One region of the Paenibacillus sp. HJGM_3 genome, then DNA from elsewhere that is predicted to be linked to it. Evidence: riboswitches for the same ligand, from Rfam matches in the RefSeq annotation. Region 1 holds a riboswitch; the other holds the start of a gene.

Evidence for each region. Region 1 has a riboswitch for ZMP and ZTP ahead of ACI5FR_RS28650 (DJ-1/PfpI family protein). Riboswitches for the same ligand answer to the same signal wherever they lie in the genome.
Region 2: it holds a riboswitch for ZMP and ZTP, as region 1 does, so the genes downstream of both, ACI5FR_RS02715 (phosphoribosylaminoimidazolesuccinocarboxamide synthase) here and ACI5FR_RS28650 (DJ-1/PfpI family protein) in region 1, are expected to answer to the same signal.

What each region holds. Positions count from the first base shown of each region.
Region 1 covers NZ_JBJGED010000034.1:60,781-68,612, forward strand. Annotated here, with positions in the region: gene ACI5FR_RS28640 (helix-turn-helix transcriptional regulator) at 1-1,086, shown strand, start outside; gene ACI5FR_RS28645 (GNAT family N-acetyltransferase) at 1,237-1,773, opposite strand; gene ACI5FR_RS28650 (DJ-1/PfpI family protein) at 1,835-2,434, opposite strand; ZMP/ZTP riboswitch at 2,482-2,561, opposite strand; gene ACI5FR_RS28655 (AAA family ATPase) at 2,618-3,160, opposite strand; gene ACI5FR_RS28660 (P-loop domain-containing protein) at 3,295-4,929, opposite strand; gene ACI5FR_RS28665 (dihydrofolate reductase family protein) at 6,074-6,634, opposite strand; gene ACI5FR_RS28670 (winged helix-turn-helix domain-containing protein) at 7,119-7,832, opposite strand, start outside.
Region 2 covers NZ_JBJGED010000002.1:75,048-82,879, forward strand. Annotated here, with positions in the region: gene ACI5FR_RS02705 (creatininase family protein) at 1-290, shown strand, start outside; gene ACI5FR_RS02710 (RidA family protein) at 316-687, shown strand; ZMP/ZTP riboswitch at 1,583-1,661, shown strand; gene ACI5FR_RS02715 (phosphoribosylaminoimidazolesuccinocarboxamide synthase) at 1,722-2,690, shown strand; gene ACI5FR_RS02720 (Crp/Fnr family transcriptional regulator) at 2,993-3,700, shown strand; gene ACI5FR_RS02725 (peroxiredoxin family protein) at 3,776-4,330, shown strand; gene ACI5FR_RS02730 (hypothetical protein) at 4,607-4,966, shown strand; gene ACI5FR_RS02735 (IS110 family RNA-guided transposase) at 5,438-6,709, shown strand; gene ACI5FR_RS02740 (LacI family DNA-binding transcriptional regulator) at 7,801-7,832, shown strand, end outside.

The DNA.
Region 1 (7,832 bases):
TTTGCTGATTTCGTAGAGTCGGAGGAACATTACACGATCGTACTTTACGAGCTTCGCTTTCGGTTAGCGGCTGATGCAGGGATGAGGGAGGATATTTCGCGTGCGATCGTTGGGGAGATTGAACGGCTTACGGGCGAATACGTTCCTTCTTCATTGACTTATCAGGTGGAGCAGCGACGCTTTCTCTCCATCGTCCCCGGCCTCGCGTGCGGCGAAATTCCGGCGTTGCTGGAAGGACTGAAGCAAATCTTCGACCGGGATACGAGGCATGTACTTGTGACTGTCGCCATCAGCCCCCTGTTCGGTTCCGATATTCGGTTGAACGAAGCCTACCAGCAGCTGCAGCGCATACTCATGCAGGCTCGTCCGCTTGAGGAGACACAGATCCTGCTTGGTGCGGGTAAATCCGATGACGACGTAGTCTGGACGCTCCAACGTGAACAGAAATTTGTGGCGGCGATGATGGTGGGAGACGAGGAGGAACTTGTCAATTTGGCGCACGTGACACTCGAGGAACTTGACCTTCGTGAAAACTCCCTTGAGGCGTTCCGTCGTTTGGCGGGAGCTATCATCGACAAGACACGGCAGCTGCTTTTCCACTGCAACTTACCTGCCGATCGGGTCCGACAATGGGATCTATCCGCTGAGCGGTTGGATTTGTGTTGCACGGTTACGGAGTATAACGAAGAGCTCGGTGCCTATCTGAAGGGAGCGGCCTCGCTAATCAAGGAAAAGAAGGACGCCGAAGAACCTGTCGTCGAGCAGATCATGAAAGCGATTCAGGAACGCTATATGGAGGATCTGTCGCTGGATGTCCTGGCGGTGGAGTTCCAGCTCAGCCCCTCATACCTCTCGACCTATATCAAGGAGAAGACCGGACTCAATTTCATCGAGCATCTGCATGACACCAGGTTGAGAAATGCCCAACTCCTGTTGCTGGATACCGATCTGCATATCCAAACCATCGGCAGCCAGGTCGGCTACCGCAACATCTCCTCCTTCAACCGCATGTTCAAAAGCCGCACCGGCCTTTCGCCCAGCGAATACCGGCGAGCGAGCATGATGAATAGAAAGAGGTTGGGATAGACGACGCAACCCTGCCTCTAATGATCCTAAATGCTTCTGTCGCAAACGTCGCACTATCCTGGAAGCCGAATATAGGCCACTATTGTCAACCGCTATTCCCTTATATCGAGTAGCGCTGGCCGGTTGCCGTAATAGCTACCCGGGATGTAACTACTTAGAAAACTCCATTAGCCATGAATCTCGTTGTTCACCTTCCGTCCATTCGTAGTTAGGTAATAACTTTACTTTTCTAAACCCGCATTTTTCATAACACGCAATGGCTCTTGCGTTCCAAGTTTGTGGGTCCATAACGATTTTACTTGCACCTAGTGCAGTTATTAAATACTCCGCCATTGAACTAACTAATAATTTACCTATCCCGTTATTCCAATAATTTGGTTCTCCAATAAATTGGTCTGTACCATATATTTTTTCTTCAACCTCTGTATAACCAAATCGTTCTTTTCCTTCTTCATCCAGCTCGTAGAACTGAATATAGCCAATTTCGTTAGAATCGTATTCAACAATGCATCTTATTTCATCATCTTCCTCTTTAAAAAAAATCTCCCTAACCATCTCTAAACTATGAGGACGGTCCCTTCCTCCGTAATATTGCAGCACTGTTGGATCGGAAAGCCACTTTACCAGGTAACCCGCATCTTTACTGGATAATTTACGGACTCGAAGATTTCCAGATTGAAATAACACTTTGAACCCCCTAAAATGCAGTATCAACTTGGTTTAGTGTAAAACTATCGTTCCCGTTTAGTTAATCTCTTTTCCAGTCATATTCCATAATATTTGCAGCTTCTATAGCTCTATCTTCTCCCAGTAATTTTTCTACAACATACAAAGCAGCATCCATGCCAGCGGATACTCCAGCGGATAATACAATCTTCCCATTATCAACATAACGAGCTTCTTCAATTATCTCAGTAGAAGTTGGTACAACATTCCTTAATTCATGAATAGCCGAGCGATTTGTTGTAACTTTTAGACCATCTAATAACTTGGCTTTTGCTAAAATTAAGGCTCCTGTACAGACAGACAGGATGATTTCTATATCATCTGATACTTCTCGGATCCAGTTCGTAATCGTTTCATTGTTCATTTCTTTTCTTGAACCCCACCCTCCAGGAATCACCAATAGATCAGGTTTAGGGCAGTTAGCGATAGTATAAGCCGGATTAATGCTTAGACCTCCTAATGCAATTATCGGACTGTCATGTTCCGCCACAGTGTAAACTTGGAAGTCTTGCCCTCTATTACTTCCTGCAAGAAAAACTTCAAATGGTCCTGCAAAATCCAAAGGTTCAACCTGTTCAAAAATGAATACTGCTACATTTCTTCCTTGCCGTGCCTGTTCCATTTCATCATCTCCCATAAAAGAAATAAAAGCATTCAGTCTAAGACCGAATACTTCGCCCAGGCGTACGGCAGATGATAGATGTGCTCCCTCGTGGTTCTCCACGTTTACGCCAGTCGCACATACCAAATTATAATCAGCGAATTTAAACTTAAGCAAGCTTTTGTTGCATTATCCTGCAATCTTTTATTTAAGAAATGCCTCATTTTGCAGGCTCGTTATAATTTCATTAACGGTTTCTTCAGGGGTCAATTCAGATGAGTCCAACCACATTCCGATTCGAGGTGTTTCATTTCGCAGCAGACTATCCAACCCTTCAACGGTCCAAACACCATAGCCTTTCTTTAAACGGCCAGATTCCCTTAGGGTTACAACTGATGAGTTTGGACAAAGAACCACCAAATAAAAAGGGCTGCTTTGGATATAAGATATAAATTCATTCAACATAGGACCAATTACGACATCTTGAACTACAACCGTGAATCCTGCTTGAAAATAGGCATCAGCGGATTGCGCGGCCAACCGATAACGTAGCCGTAATTGATCCAATTCATCACTTCCGGCGTCTGGTTGAACCTCTTTACGGTTATTAACAATCATTCTCCGGAAAATATCTCCCCGTAAATGCACCGATTTCTCGTACCGTTCGGAGAGCAACTGGGCTACTGTTGATTTTCCACTCGCCATTATTCCGGTAATTAGAATAATGCGAGGACATTCCGTTAGCATTAATCTCGCTTCTTTCTTTTTACCTAATATTATAAGGGTAATAAATTAAGGGATTTAAGTGTGATTTTAGATATATTGATTTATTCCGCTCTTACTGCCCGTTCAACGGCATACAGCCTATATTTATGTCGTAATTAGAGGTGTTCAGAGGGCTCAGGCTGAATAAAAGTCAAATGTTTCATTCGGTTTATGACAGATAATACTTCATTAATTCTTGGTAATTCAAGCCATCTTTCGAAACCAGGAAAAAAGGAAGAAAATACAATATCCACGCCTTCTCTCTCCATATCTTCGAGAGCTTTTTTGATCTTTTCATGAAGAAAGATGAGGCGATCCTGATTACTTATAGCGATTTTTCGAATTAAAAAGGCAATCGCTGCAAGCTGGGCGTGTGATGTGATATTGTAAAGCCCTCTGATATCAATTTGTTCGTCACCTATCATCATGTATCCCATGGTTGAAACCATCAGCTTTTCTGTACCACTGCCCTGTGGATAGCTCGAAAAGTGATCGGTGGTTATTTTTCTTTCTATCTCCCAATTTGTAAGGGGAATACGCTCGCGTGGTTTGTCGGATTCACATAATTTTTTGGCTTCCTGGGTTACGTTTTTGGGCACAAAATTGTCCATCAGGATGATTTGATCGGCAACAGATAAAAATTCACCGCTACCTCCAATAACAAGAACGGAAGATACGCCAACGGACTCATAAAGCTCCCTGACACGTTCCGTGAAAGGTGTAATGGGTTCATGCTTGATTAAGGAACGCATTTTGATGTCTTGAATCATAAAATTCGTCGCACTTCTGTCTTCATCAATAAGAAGAAGCTTACACCCGTAGTTGATGGCCTCCATAATATTTGCGGCTTGCGATGTGGATCCTGAGGCGTAGTCAGTTGAAAACTGTTCAGCCGAACCATTGGGTATCCATTTTATGAAAGGCGTAATATTGATATTTTTTATGGGACGGCCTTCCTCTGCAGATATTTCCATTGCACTTTGATCTGTAATCACAAATTCTCGTCCGTCGCCTATGCTGTGATTGTAAATCCCCGAATTTAGTGCATCCAACAATGTGCTTTTACCCGAATAACCACCGCCGGTGATGACCGTCACGCCATGTTTTATTCCCATTCCTCGCAAACCACAAATTTCAACTTCAACATCTTCCGGGGATGTAAAAGGCAAAGCACCCTCCAGTGGCCCGCTGTTGTCTTTATTTCTTGGCAAAATGCTGCCATTCGCAATAAACGCACAATAATCACTGGTTTTCAGCCATTCGCGAATCCTATTTTGTTTTTTTACCAATTCATAGGCAACATTTAATTTGATGAGATCAAACTTGGCAATAAACTTCTCCACTTCTTTTGGAAGCATTTTGCAGAGCATGCGCATAGCTTTATCATTATTCCTGAATGGAAGTTGAACTGTAATCATTAAGCATAGATACCATTTTTCCGAGATGACTTCGACAAAGGATGCATTACGTTGCAACACCACATTGGTTGGACGAAAACAATAAAAAGCCCCATTTTCTTTATCAGGTCGTGACCGGTTATAAATCATTTCATTTAACGCCTCAATATGATCAACCCATTCTCTTAAGGCAAAATCTGAGAGAACAACTTGATCCCTATTTTCATCTAAGCCGAGACGGTCAAAAGGTATTTTTATGGTGATACATGGTTTATCCAGTGTGAGTTTATGTGTCCGTTCAATGTAATAGGCGACATCATTATTCCAATAGGTTGGGTCAGGTTCATAAATCATATTGTAAGATGACTGTCCGGATTGTAATGTGCGAAAATATTGAGCGAGTCTTTTGATAAAGCATCATCCTTTCATATTGGAAAGCGGTGAGTAACGGGAAACGATGCCGAAGCTGAAACGATATCTCATGAAGGGGGCCCCTTATCTTTTGGAACAAGGTAACGACGAAACGGATCGCCCCTTAATCTCCAGGTATGAGCCTGCTTGAACATGGCGAAAAATGAATTCCATCCAAAATAATTCAAAATCAATACATATTCCCCCTAATAGAGTTCAGATCAATTTGAAAGATAAACGATTAAATCCTAACCAATATCAAAATAAAACCACTATTGTTGCCTTGACCAACCTTTTGTCCTAAAAAAATAACAGCCACTCCGTAAGTGGCTGTCATAGACCGGCAAGAAAGCATAAACGTTCCTTCTGCCTAAATATAAAAGCCCTGAGAGTGAATCCTGCCCTCAGAGCCTGATGTATTCGTAAAAAAATAACTAAAAAGCAACATGAGGACAAGACGTATATTTTTTTGTTTTCATTGTCCTCACCTCGTTACGATTTATTTTTACAGCAACACAATCATAGCATTAAGATCATCTACAATATAGGGAAATAATAATTATAATTAACTCAAATCCTGAAATGGCTCCGATCCTAGTACCCCGGCAGCCTTACACCTCAATTGCATTAAAAAGAAACGGTGCTCCTTTTAAGTAGTTTCTTATTATAGCTTGTGCATAGGGTTGTTCTTCCTTCAGTCCATCAGTCTCTCTTGGATCTGGTGCATGGTGGCAGTAGTTTTCGATCATGACCATCACTGTAAACTGTCTAAAGCCGAAACCCAATAACCTTCTAGTTGCGTCAGGAACCGATTGTAATACTGCGTTAAACGAGTCATAGCCTTTCTAAAAACTTTGCTCACCCCAAACAGGACGAACGAGACTTTGTGCGAGTTCATTTGAGACTTTCTGTTATTATTGTACCTACAACTGAGACTTTCAAAAATACAGGAGTAAATAACTTGACTGAACTAACGTACTTCGTTAGTTCAAATATGGAAGCCGCTCATAACTTCCTTCTTCCGTAATTTCACTTGATTATAGTAAGCTCGAAAGCGTATCTCCTGAACTTCACTCTAGCGTCGCGGTCAGACGATCACGCGGTAGTGAAGATGAACAACACCGCTTCGGAAGCGGCGCTCACCGAGCAGCTCGAGCCGCATGAGGAGGTTGTCCGGCAATGCTCGCTTACCTCCACCCAAGACGATCGGATTAAGAAGAAGATGAAACTCGTCGATCAGTCCCGCGCTCATCGCCTGCCCGGCAAGCTCGGGGCCGCCAATCGTAATGTCGGCTCCTGGGGACTCCTTCAGCCGCCGGATCGCATTCGGATCGAATTCGCGCTCGATCCTCGTCCTGGCGCTTGACACCGCCTGAAGCGTCCGGGAATACACGATCTTCTCAGCCGCTCGCCAGATCTGCGCGAATTCCCGCCTAAACTCCGGTTGATCGCCGCCGGTGCTCGCCGTCTCCCAATACACCATCGTCTCGTACAGTCGACGCCCGTAGAGGTAGGTGCCAATCGTCCGTTGGAAGTCAGTCCAGAACGCATACGTCTCGTCATTGGCGATCGACCACTCTAAATTGCCTTGCTCGTCCTCCATGTAACCGTCCAAAGATACGTTAGTAGCGTAGATCAGTTTAGCCATTTCAATAACGCCCTCCAATTATTAGTTTCCAACGCCTGCCTGTTGCTTGAGGTTCTTGATCTCTTCCTTGACATTTTCTTTCACAAATCTGGAATTGTTCCATTCGACTTTCTCCAGTGTCGTGGAAAAAACGATTTTGGCTGTCTTTTCCGATCCACTCGGCATGATTCCGTTCATATTGCGAAGCTGATGGGTTCGAAGGCACAGATGGCCAATAACTGTGCATTCCCTGATAAGTCCCACGTCCTCAAATGACAGTGTCGGCAGTACTCAGAATTTCTATTGCGTGTTTCTCCAAATCAGCTTAGCACATTTCAGCTTGGGTTGTTTCTTATGGATTGCTAATTTAAACTGCCCGTTAGTTTAGCCCGCCGCACTTGAACCCCCACTAGAAACTCATGTACACAGGCGCTACCGGACGCGTCGGTTTACCTATTTCGTACGCGGAAACTTGTCGGCAAATGTTACCGGGGAACTGGAAATATCAGTTCATAGACTTTGTCGTAATCGTCTCGCATCCGTTGAATAATGCAAAATTTTGAAGACAATTGTTCAAGGCTGTTCGCAATTGCTTTGTTGGCTTTCTGTCGTTCTCGTACCAGATGTTCTTAACAACGAGCGTCCCGGCTTTTCGCTCCGCGATTACCTCGGCTCGTCCGATGAGGCTTTCTCCGTATAGTAGAGGCAACACATAATAGCCGAATTTTCGTTTGATTGCAGGCGTGGAAATCTCCCAGGTGTAATCGAATCCAAACAATTCGTTGATCAGTTTTCTGTCCCATATGAAATTATCTAGTGGGGCAATCAGCTCGCAGCGCCATTTGGGCTCCGGATTTTGCAAGACGGCTTCAATAAGCGGCAAGTCCTCCACGCGGCAGTACAGTAAATCCTTCATTTGTTCCACGGCAACAGCAACAATGCGAGCTTCGTGCAACAGCAGGCGGAAAACCTCGTTGCGCTGTTCCGCTTTCAATCCCCATATGTTCAGCCAGGCATCGGATGCGCGATTCCATAAAAGGCCAACAGCACCGATTCGACGCAGTACCCGCCACTTGTGATGCTCAAGCTCGCCCACCAGCGGCTCCGGCGCATTCAGCAGATGTGGCTGTATGTACTTCTCGGCGATATCGTAATACTTACGCGTTCCTTTTTTGTGATGTATAATCAACTCGCCTGTCGAGTACATCTGCTCCAGCAC
Region 2 (7,832 bases), on a different contig from region 1:
GGATGGTCCCCGGGCACGCCGGAGGCTTTGAAACCGCGCTTATCATGGCATTGCGATCCGATTTGCTTCGATCCGATAAGATTACGGACTCCCATACGCTTACTCCTTGGTTTAACAGCGGCATTCCCGGTTTTATCGGCAAGCACGGCATGCTGACCGGCTATGACGGCTATACCGATGCGGCCAACCTGGCTACGGAAGAGAAAGGTAGAGCGTATTTGAATGCGATCGTGACCTCATTATCGGATTGGCTGCATCAAGTCACCCAAACCATGAGCCAGGGAGAATGAAATTCCCTACATTTGGAGGCGAATGATGAAAAGAGAAATCGAGACTGGGCCACAAACCGATAAGCCGTTTTCCTCCGGGATCGAGACGGAATCGCTGATCTTCGTTTCCGGTCAGGGAGGGATCCAAAACGGGAAAGTCGTTGGGAGCGATCTGGAGTCCCAAACGATCCAAACGCTAGAAAACGTCCGTGCGGTACTGAAAGCAGCCGGGCTTGATTTCGACAACGTCGTCAAGGTAAATGTCTACTTGTCGGATCGCGGCTTATATAAGGATTTCAATGAAATTTACGAGCGCTATTTTTCTAAGCCATATCCGAGTCGAACGACCGTATATTGCGACCTGAACTATGATTTGCTGGTGGAGATCGATGCCATTGCCGTGAAAACGGGGAGGTGATCGGACGGTGGAGTGCGAAATTCTAATTCAAGACGGAACGGTTGTAGACGGAACAGGCCGAAAGCGGTAAAATGTGGCGATCGGATCGGAGCAGGATCGTTGCCGTCGGGGATACGGCCGGCATCACGGCTGCAAGAACGGTGAATGCAGAGGGTTTTTGTGTAGCAGGCACCGAGCTTCATCGATGTACACGTTCATTCCGAGAAGGTGCTTACCGGCGGAAGGGACCGCTGGGCAGGTATTCGCCAAGGCGTAACGACGCAGTTCCTCGCACCGGAAGGGTTTTCTTGGTGTCATTAGAACGGTCGACTGCGCGAAGAGATGAGACAATACCTTGAGGTCTTTTACGGGATGACCTCTGTGGATTGGGGCGGTGAATCCGTGTCCGATTTTCTTTCAGAGCTGTTCCTGAAAAGGTCGAGCCGTTTGGCTACCTCCAGACCACCAGGTAACGGTCCTGCACAAAACAACCCCCAATCAAATCATTTGATTGGGGGTTGTTTTGTGTCATTGAACAGCGAAATTGTGGGATGACAAGAACTTTATCCCATTCCCGAATTTGACAAGAACTTGACCCCATTTCCGACAATAGTAGGGAGGAGAGGTGTCGGAAGACAAGAACATGGTTACATTAAAGGTCGCGAATTCCGCGGCTTTTGTTTTTATGTCCCCAAGTTCTTGTCATTAACCGATGACAAGAACTTGGGGACATTCCCGACGACAAGATTGGAAATCGCCCAAAGAACTGAAATCTAGAGTGTCGGATGAACATATTTGGTTGTATCACGGGCTTGCCATTAAGCAAACGGGCAAGATAGATCCAATAAGCACAATGTAAAAATTAACAAAAACAGTATTGGAAATAATGGAATTGTCTGATATTATAGGATTGTATTTAAATATGTGTGACTGGCGTAACGTAGGTAACTACGGGGGAGCACATATTTCATAAGCCGTACGCCTGGGCAAAGTATTTGATCTCAGATCAGATGCTTTTTTTTTATTTTATTTATTGAAAGGTCAGGTGGGCTTGCATGATATCCAAAGAAACTATCCAAAAAAACCTAAAGAACTGTCTCGATGACACCTCATTTCTGAATGTACCCGGGTTCAGACGAGATAAAGTTCGCGACACATATGATCTGGGTGATTCGCTACTCCTTATCACCACAGACCGCCAAAGCGCATTTGACAGGATTCTTGCCAATATTCCGTTTAAAGGCCAAGTATTAAACCAGCTTAGCGCTTTTTGGTTTGAAAACACCTCGGACATAGTAAGGAACCACGTTATAGAAATCCCGGACCCGAATGTGACTATAGGAAAAAAATGCACGGTAATTCCGGTAGAATTCGTAATGCGAGGCTATCTTACGGGCTCGACTGATACCTCGGCTTGGGTCCAATATTCACAAGGCATCCGAGACATCTGTGGCAACATCCTACCCGATGGAATGAAGAAAAATCAGAGGTTTGAGAAACCGATCCTGACCCCGGCAAAGAAATCAGCAGCACATGACGAGTCGATGTCAGCTGCTCAACTCGTTGACGAAGGCCTAATCGACCAAGAGACCTGGGGGTATTTGCAAAAAATCGCGTTCTCGCTCTTTGCCAGGGGCACAGAGATCGCAGCTAGGAACGGATTAATCCTTGTAGATACCAAATATGAATTCGGTATTGATGACAAAGGAGAGATTCTTCTCATCGACGAGATACATACTCCCGATTCTTCCCGCTATTGGATTAAAGAGACATTTGAATCGAGGTTAGCCGAGGGCAAGGAACCCGAGAATATCGACAAAGAATTCCTGCGACTTTGGTTCAGGGAGCATTGCGACCCCTATAAAGAAAAAATCCTGCCGTCCGCACCTGATGACCTTATCATTGAACTGTCGCATCGTTATATCCGCCTCTTCGAAATGATCACCGGCAAGGAATTTGCCGTCGACGGCACGCATTCTGAAAAGGAACGGCTTCAAAAGAACTTAAATGCTTATCTATTCTAAGCGACATTAACCAGACAGGTGTAATTCGAATGCGCTCATGGTTGCCGCAAGGCCAGCTATCGAATCAAGACTCTGATTGAACTAAAGGACATTATCCTGAATGTAACCTGAGAGAGCATTCGCCAGCGTGTTCCGTACTCGACTGGATTAAGCTAAAAGGCACGATAGTTTAACGTTAAATAAGACGAAGCTGCCGGCAGGAACGGGCAGCTTCATTGCTAACGGGAGGTTAGTGTGGTAAATATGATATAATTTACAACATTACTGTGGAGAACGAGTGACCACGAGGAAAAGATTTGGGAATGAAGAAGTACGAATTAAAGGATGGGGAACGGAGCATGACTTCAATCGTCACGGATAAGCAGGTGCTGGAAGTTTTACCATATTTGCGGGCTGTTTGCCCCGAGGATTGGGCGGAAGCACAGCCAGAAGTGAGGAGATTCCCAGCCAAGTCGCGTCTCTTCCAGAGGGAGGAAGCCACGTCCTTCGGTATGTTTTTGCTAAGCGGCATCGCCCGTATCAGCCAGATCGGGGAGGATGGGAGCGAGTGGGTCGTCAATAAACTTACCCCCGGCGAAATTTGCGCTCTCCTTGTGATAAGTGGACTGAGCGGGCGTGACTACCCCGCCGCCATTGAGGCCGAGACAGAGGTCGAGGCGTTGTTTGTTACCAAACTAAGCTTCCTCCGCTGGGTGCAGGAATACGAGCCGATCCGTAGAACAGTGTTCGGCAGCCTTCTCGATGGCATTATGCGTATGGGCGAACAGCTCCAAACGAGGCAGACTAAACCGCTTGACATGCGGCTGGTAGAAGCACTGCTGAGTTCCACGTCGGAGTGTCATCCGCTGCTACAAATGACGCATAATGAGCTTGCCGCCGAGATCGGCACCGCCCGTGAAGTCGTGAGCCGCGCGCTGCGGCGATATCATCGGCAGGGGTGGGTGGAGACAGGACGAGGTTGGGTACGGATCACACGCCGCAATGAATTGGAAGCGCTAATTGGTGACTAGGTCACAGAAGCGGTGCCACTCTTCCTGATATAGTGGAGAAGTAAATCAATTTCCCTTGTACAGGAGGAATCACCGATGATTCGCCAGCTTCAGCAGGGTATGATTGCCCCAGCGTTCCGTACCGTCGATCTCTATGGCAATCCCATATCGCTTGAAAGTTTTCGCGGCCACAAAGTACTGCTCGCTTTTTTACGTTTCTCTGCCTGTGCCGTTTGTAATTTGCGTGTGCATCATTTTATTGGTCGCTATCCGGGTTGGCAGCGCCAAGGCATGGACATCGTCGCTGTCTTCGAATCGCCGGAGGCGAATATGCGGAGATATGTAGGCGCCCAAAACGCTTCGTTCCCGCTCGTCGCCGACCCGAAAGCGCAATTATACGAGTTATACGGTGTCGAGACATCCGAAGAGAAAGTACACGCGACAATGGCCGATGCGAACACGAAGTCGTTTGTCGCCGATGCGGTCGCTGCCGGCTTTGCTCTTACTCCGGAGGAAGGTTCGAACTTCAACCGGATACCTGCCGAATTTTTGATTGACGAACGAGGTATCGTACGGTTGGCGCATTACAGCCGCATCATTACCGATCATCTCCCGCTTTCAGCGATCGACAGCTTCGCTGCTGGTGAATAACTATGCATAGCAAAGGCATGAGACTTGCCCACGCGGTTCTCATGCCTTTTTTACGGAAAAACCTTAGTCGATCGGTTCGTTCAGCTAACGGGTACAGACAGCGCGGTGAACCGCTCATATAGAAAAGCCAAATCATTGCGGAGGACGTTAGTGAAATGAGTGCTTTTTTATTGGACAAACGGGCAGAATTGTTGAATTGTATAACTTCAGAATATAACATCATAATTAACAAAACTCTTATTAAAAGTGGGGGAAAGTATTATTGAGAATTATAAGTTGTTTTCAAATTGGTTAAATCAGATTTTAGAGCAAGACATCCCCAAAGGAATCAAAGCATTCAATTTTAACTTATATGAAGGTTCAGAAGATACATACGATGTACAATTAATTGGGTCAGATGAATTCGATGAGGATGACTCAGATTGGGCTTGTAACGACTATTTTACTTCGGAAGAAGATATTTGCTATATAAAAAGAACAGAAGATATTCAACATTGGGAACAAGGTTTAAACTACATTACGATGTTAGTGGAACGTTATCTTAAAGAAGGAGAGTATGCAAACATCCTCAAAAGTACATCTGCAATAGGAATTGGATTTGTAGATGGGGATATTGATATTCTATTCCGTGCTTAAATACGCTTTTTGTTGATGATTGCGATGTCGTCGCTAAACTAACGAGAAACGATAGCTCAACAAATCTAATCCGCCGGCCTGTATAGTGATGATCGCAGACCAGTGCTTATCAAGGAAGGAGACGTACTTTTGGGCATAGGATATAGGCTGGGATTCGTTGCTTTGGTGGCTTGGTTATTTTATGTACTTTATGCGATACAACACGTAGACGCATGGAATAGTGACGCCCGAGCCGCACTCGGTATTTTTATTGCTTTCGCAGGATTGATTATATTCCCAATCTATTTTGTCCTGCTTTATTCTGCTGGAAAAACAGTACGAAGGACGAAACGTCGCTAAGCTAACGGGCACGATAGCATTCCTGTAGAGCGTTAAATTTGCGCTTTGCAAAAAAACGAGCGCCTCGGTACGATGGGAGTACGCAACGGGTCATAGCCCTTAAAATCCCATCATCCAGGAGGACGCTCTACTATGAAGTTTAAATCGCAAGCCCGACAAAATCAACTCATTGAAAAGATTACGGCTCAGCATCTCGTTGTTGGGATCGATATCGCCCAGCAAACGCATGTCGCACGTGCCGTAAACTTTCGCGGTATTGTGATCGGCAGCCCTTTATCCTTTTCCAACGACGAAGATGGCTTCCACAATCTTCTTCAATGGATCCAGCGGCTGCAAACCACGCATCACTTAACTACCGCGATTGTGGGAATGGAACCAACCGGACACTACTGGCTCAATGTATCGAGTTGGCTTGCAAAACGCCAGTTTGAGGTCGTTCTCGTAAATCCGCATCTCGTGAAAAAGAACAAAGAAAACCGCGACAATACGCCCTCAAAGAGCGATAAAAAGGATGCGCTGGTCATTGCCGACATGGTGAAGAACGGGTATTACTCCATCGCACGCACCACGCCTGAATCCTTTACAGAGCTGCGTGTCTTACTCTCCAACCGGGACTTTGTGGTGAAACGAGTCGTAAGTGCCAAAAACCAAATTCATCGCTGGGTTGACGTAGTTTTTCCTGAGCTGCGGCAGGTCTTTAAGAACCTGATGGGCGTCGGTTCGTTAGCTACGCTTCGTCTGTTCCCAACGCCAGTAGAACTGAGCGAGTTGCAACCGCAAGACCTGATTCAGGGATGGAAGTCCCTTATGAAGAGGCACTGCGGCGAGCGGAAGGCTCGCACCTTAATCGCACTGGCTGGACGCTCTGTCGGTTCCAGACAAGCTGCGCAGGCCTACAAGCTTCACTTGAAGCAACTGCTCGCCGAGTATGACCTGGCTTGTACACAGCTGCAGGACGTAGAGCGTGAGATTGTTTCCGTATTAGAATGCATTCCTTTCGCAAAGTCCATGCTTGCTGTCAAAGGGATTAGCGCCATTTCACTGGCCGGTATTCTGGGTGAGGCTGGTGATTTAAGCGGCTTTGTTCACGGAAATGCCCTGCTGCGTCATGCGGGTCTTAATCTTGCTGAGGCCAGTTCAGGGAAATGGACCGGACAGATGAAGATTAGCAAGCGTGGACGCTCTCGCCTTCGTCGCTTCATCTTCATGATGACCATGAGTTTAGTAATGAATAATCCAGAGTTTCAAACCATTCACGCACATAATGTGCACGTAAAGAAGATGAAGAAGATGAGATCGGTCATGAAACTGTGCGGTAAACTCGCTCGAATCTTGGTCGGTATGGCACGCACGGGTCAGGCGTACATCCCCCATAAAACATTGCCTCTTCAGCAAGCTGCTTAAACCAAGTCATACCGTTTCGTTGCACGTAGATTGGCTTATTCGCGGGATTTCAAAAGAAAGCACGGAGTACCGGATATATTCAACCAAAGGGCATCGACCCGTAACGATAGCAAGACCGGCCTCCACCCCTTGGACAGGCGTAACGAAGGAATGAGAGGGCAAAGACCCGTTGAGACATGGGAGTGAAAACCTCCGAGGGCGGTGTGGAGAATGCGTGCAGTATCTGGAAATTAATGGGGCAAGAACCTCCCCCTCTATTTCCGCACGCCTTCATGTTGCCAAAGTCTTTAGCGGGGTCGCTCTTCCTAACTTTCAGCCCTCATAACAAGGGCGAAATCCTGCGAATAAGCGAGCATTCGTGAGAAAGTTAAATTGTACCGAGGGAGCTGAATATATACACGAAGGCAGCCGGTCAGATCGATCGGCCAGTTGTATTAACATCGCACGAGTATGCGGCGATGTTTTTTATGTCGCAGGAATGGGATACTTGTCATTTATGACATCAAGTTCTTGTCAACCGACAAGAGTAAGGACACCTTATGTAGGAGGACAAGAACATATATTCATATTTGCCCGCGCAAAGCGCGATTTTTTGTTTTATGAATATAACTTCTTGTCCTTTGTGCAGGACACCAAGTTGCATGTTTAGCCGAATAGCGACAACAAGATGATGCGTTTTCCACTGTGCCTGGTTTAATACAGTGCTGTGCTGCCCCCTACTACGAAGATAGGCACCAAACCAAAGTACGGAATGTACCGTCTGTGCTTTGATTTGAGCAAATAGATACCGGAATGGGAAGGAGGCGGGGAGGAAGTTGGGTGCAAGGGGTGGCCGAGGATGGATAAAACAACGCACCAGTACTCCCGGCAGCGCAAGGAAGAATTGGTATCACGGAAAGAAAGAATAATGTGTTGGACTATTCACCATCCTCGATAACTTAGGAAAAGGATCAATTCTGACCTGAACCTTTTTTCCTCCGATCTTTACGAAACCTTCGTATTTTTTGAATTGACAACTTATGTTAAACAAAGTTAAATTGAAGTATCGGGAAAAATGACACCGGTGTCAAATTAAGTGGCAGGTGAGAAAAATGGAAAGAAAATATACGATCCGCGATATTGC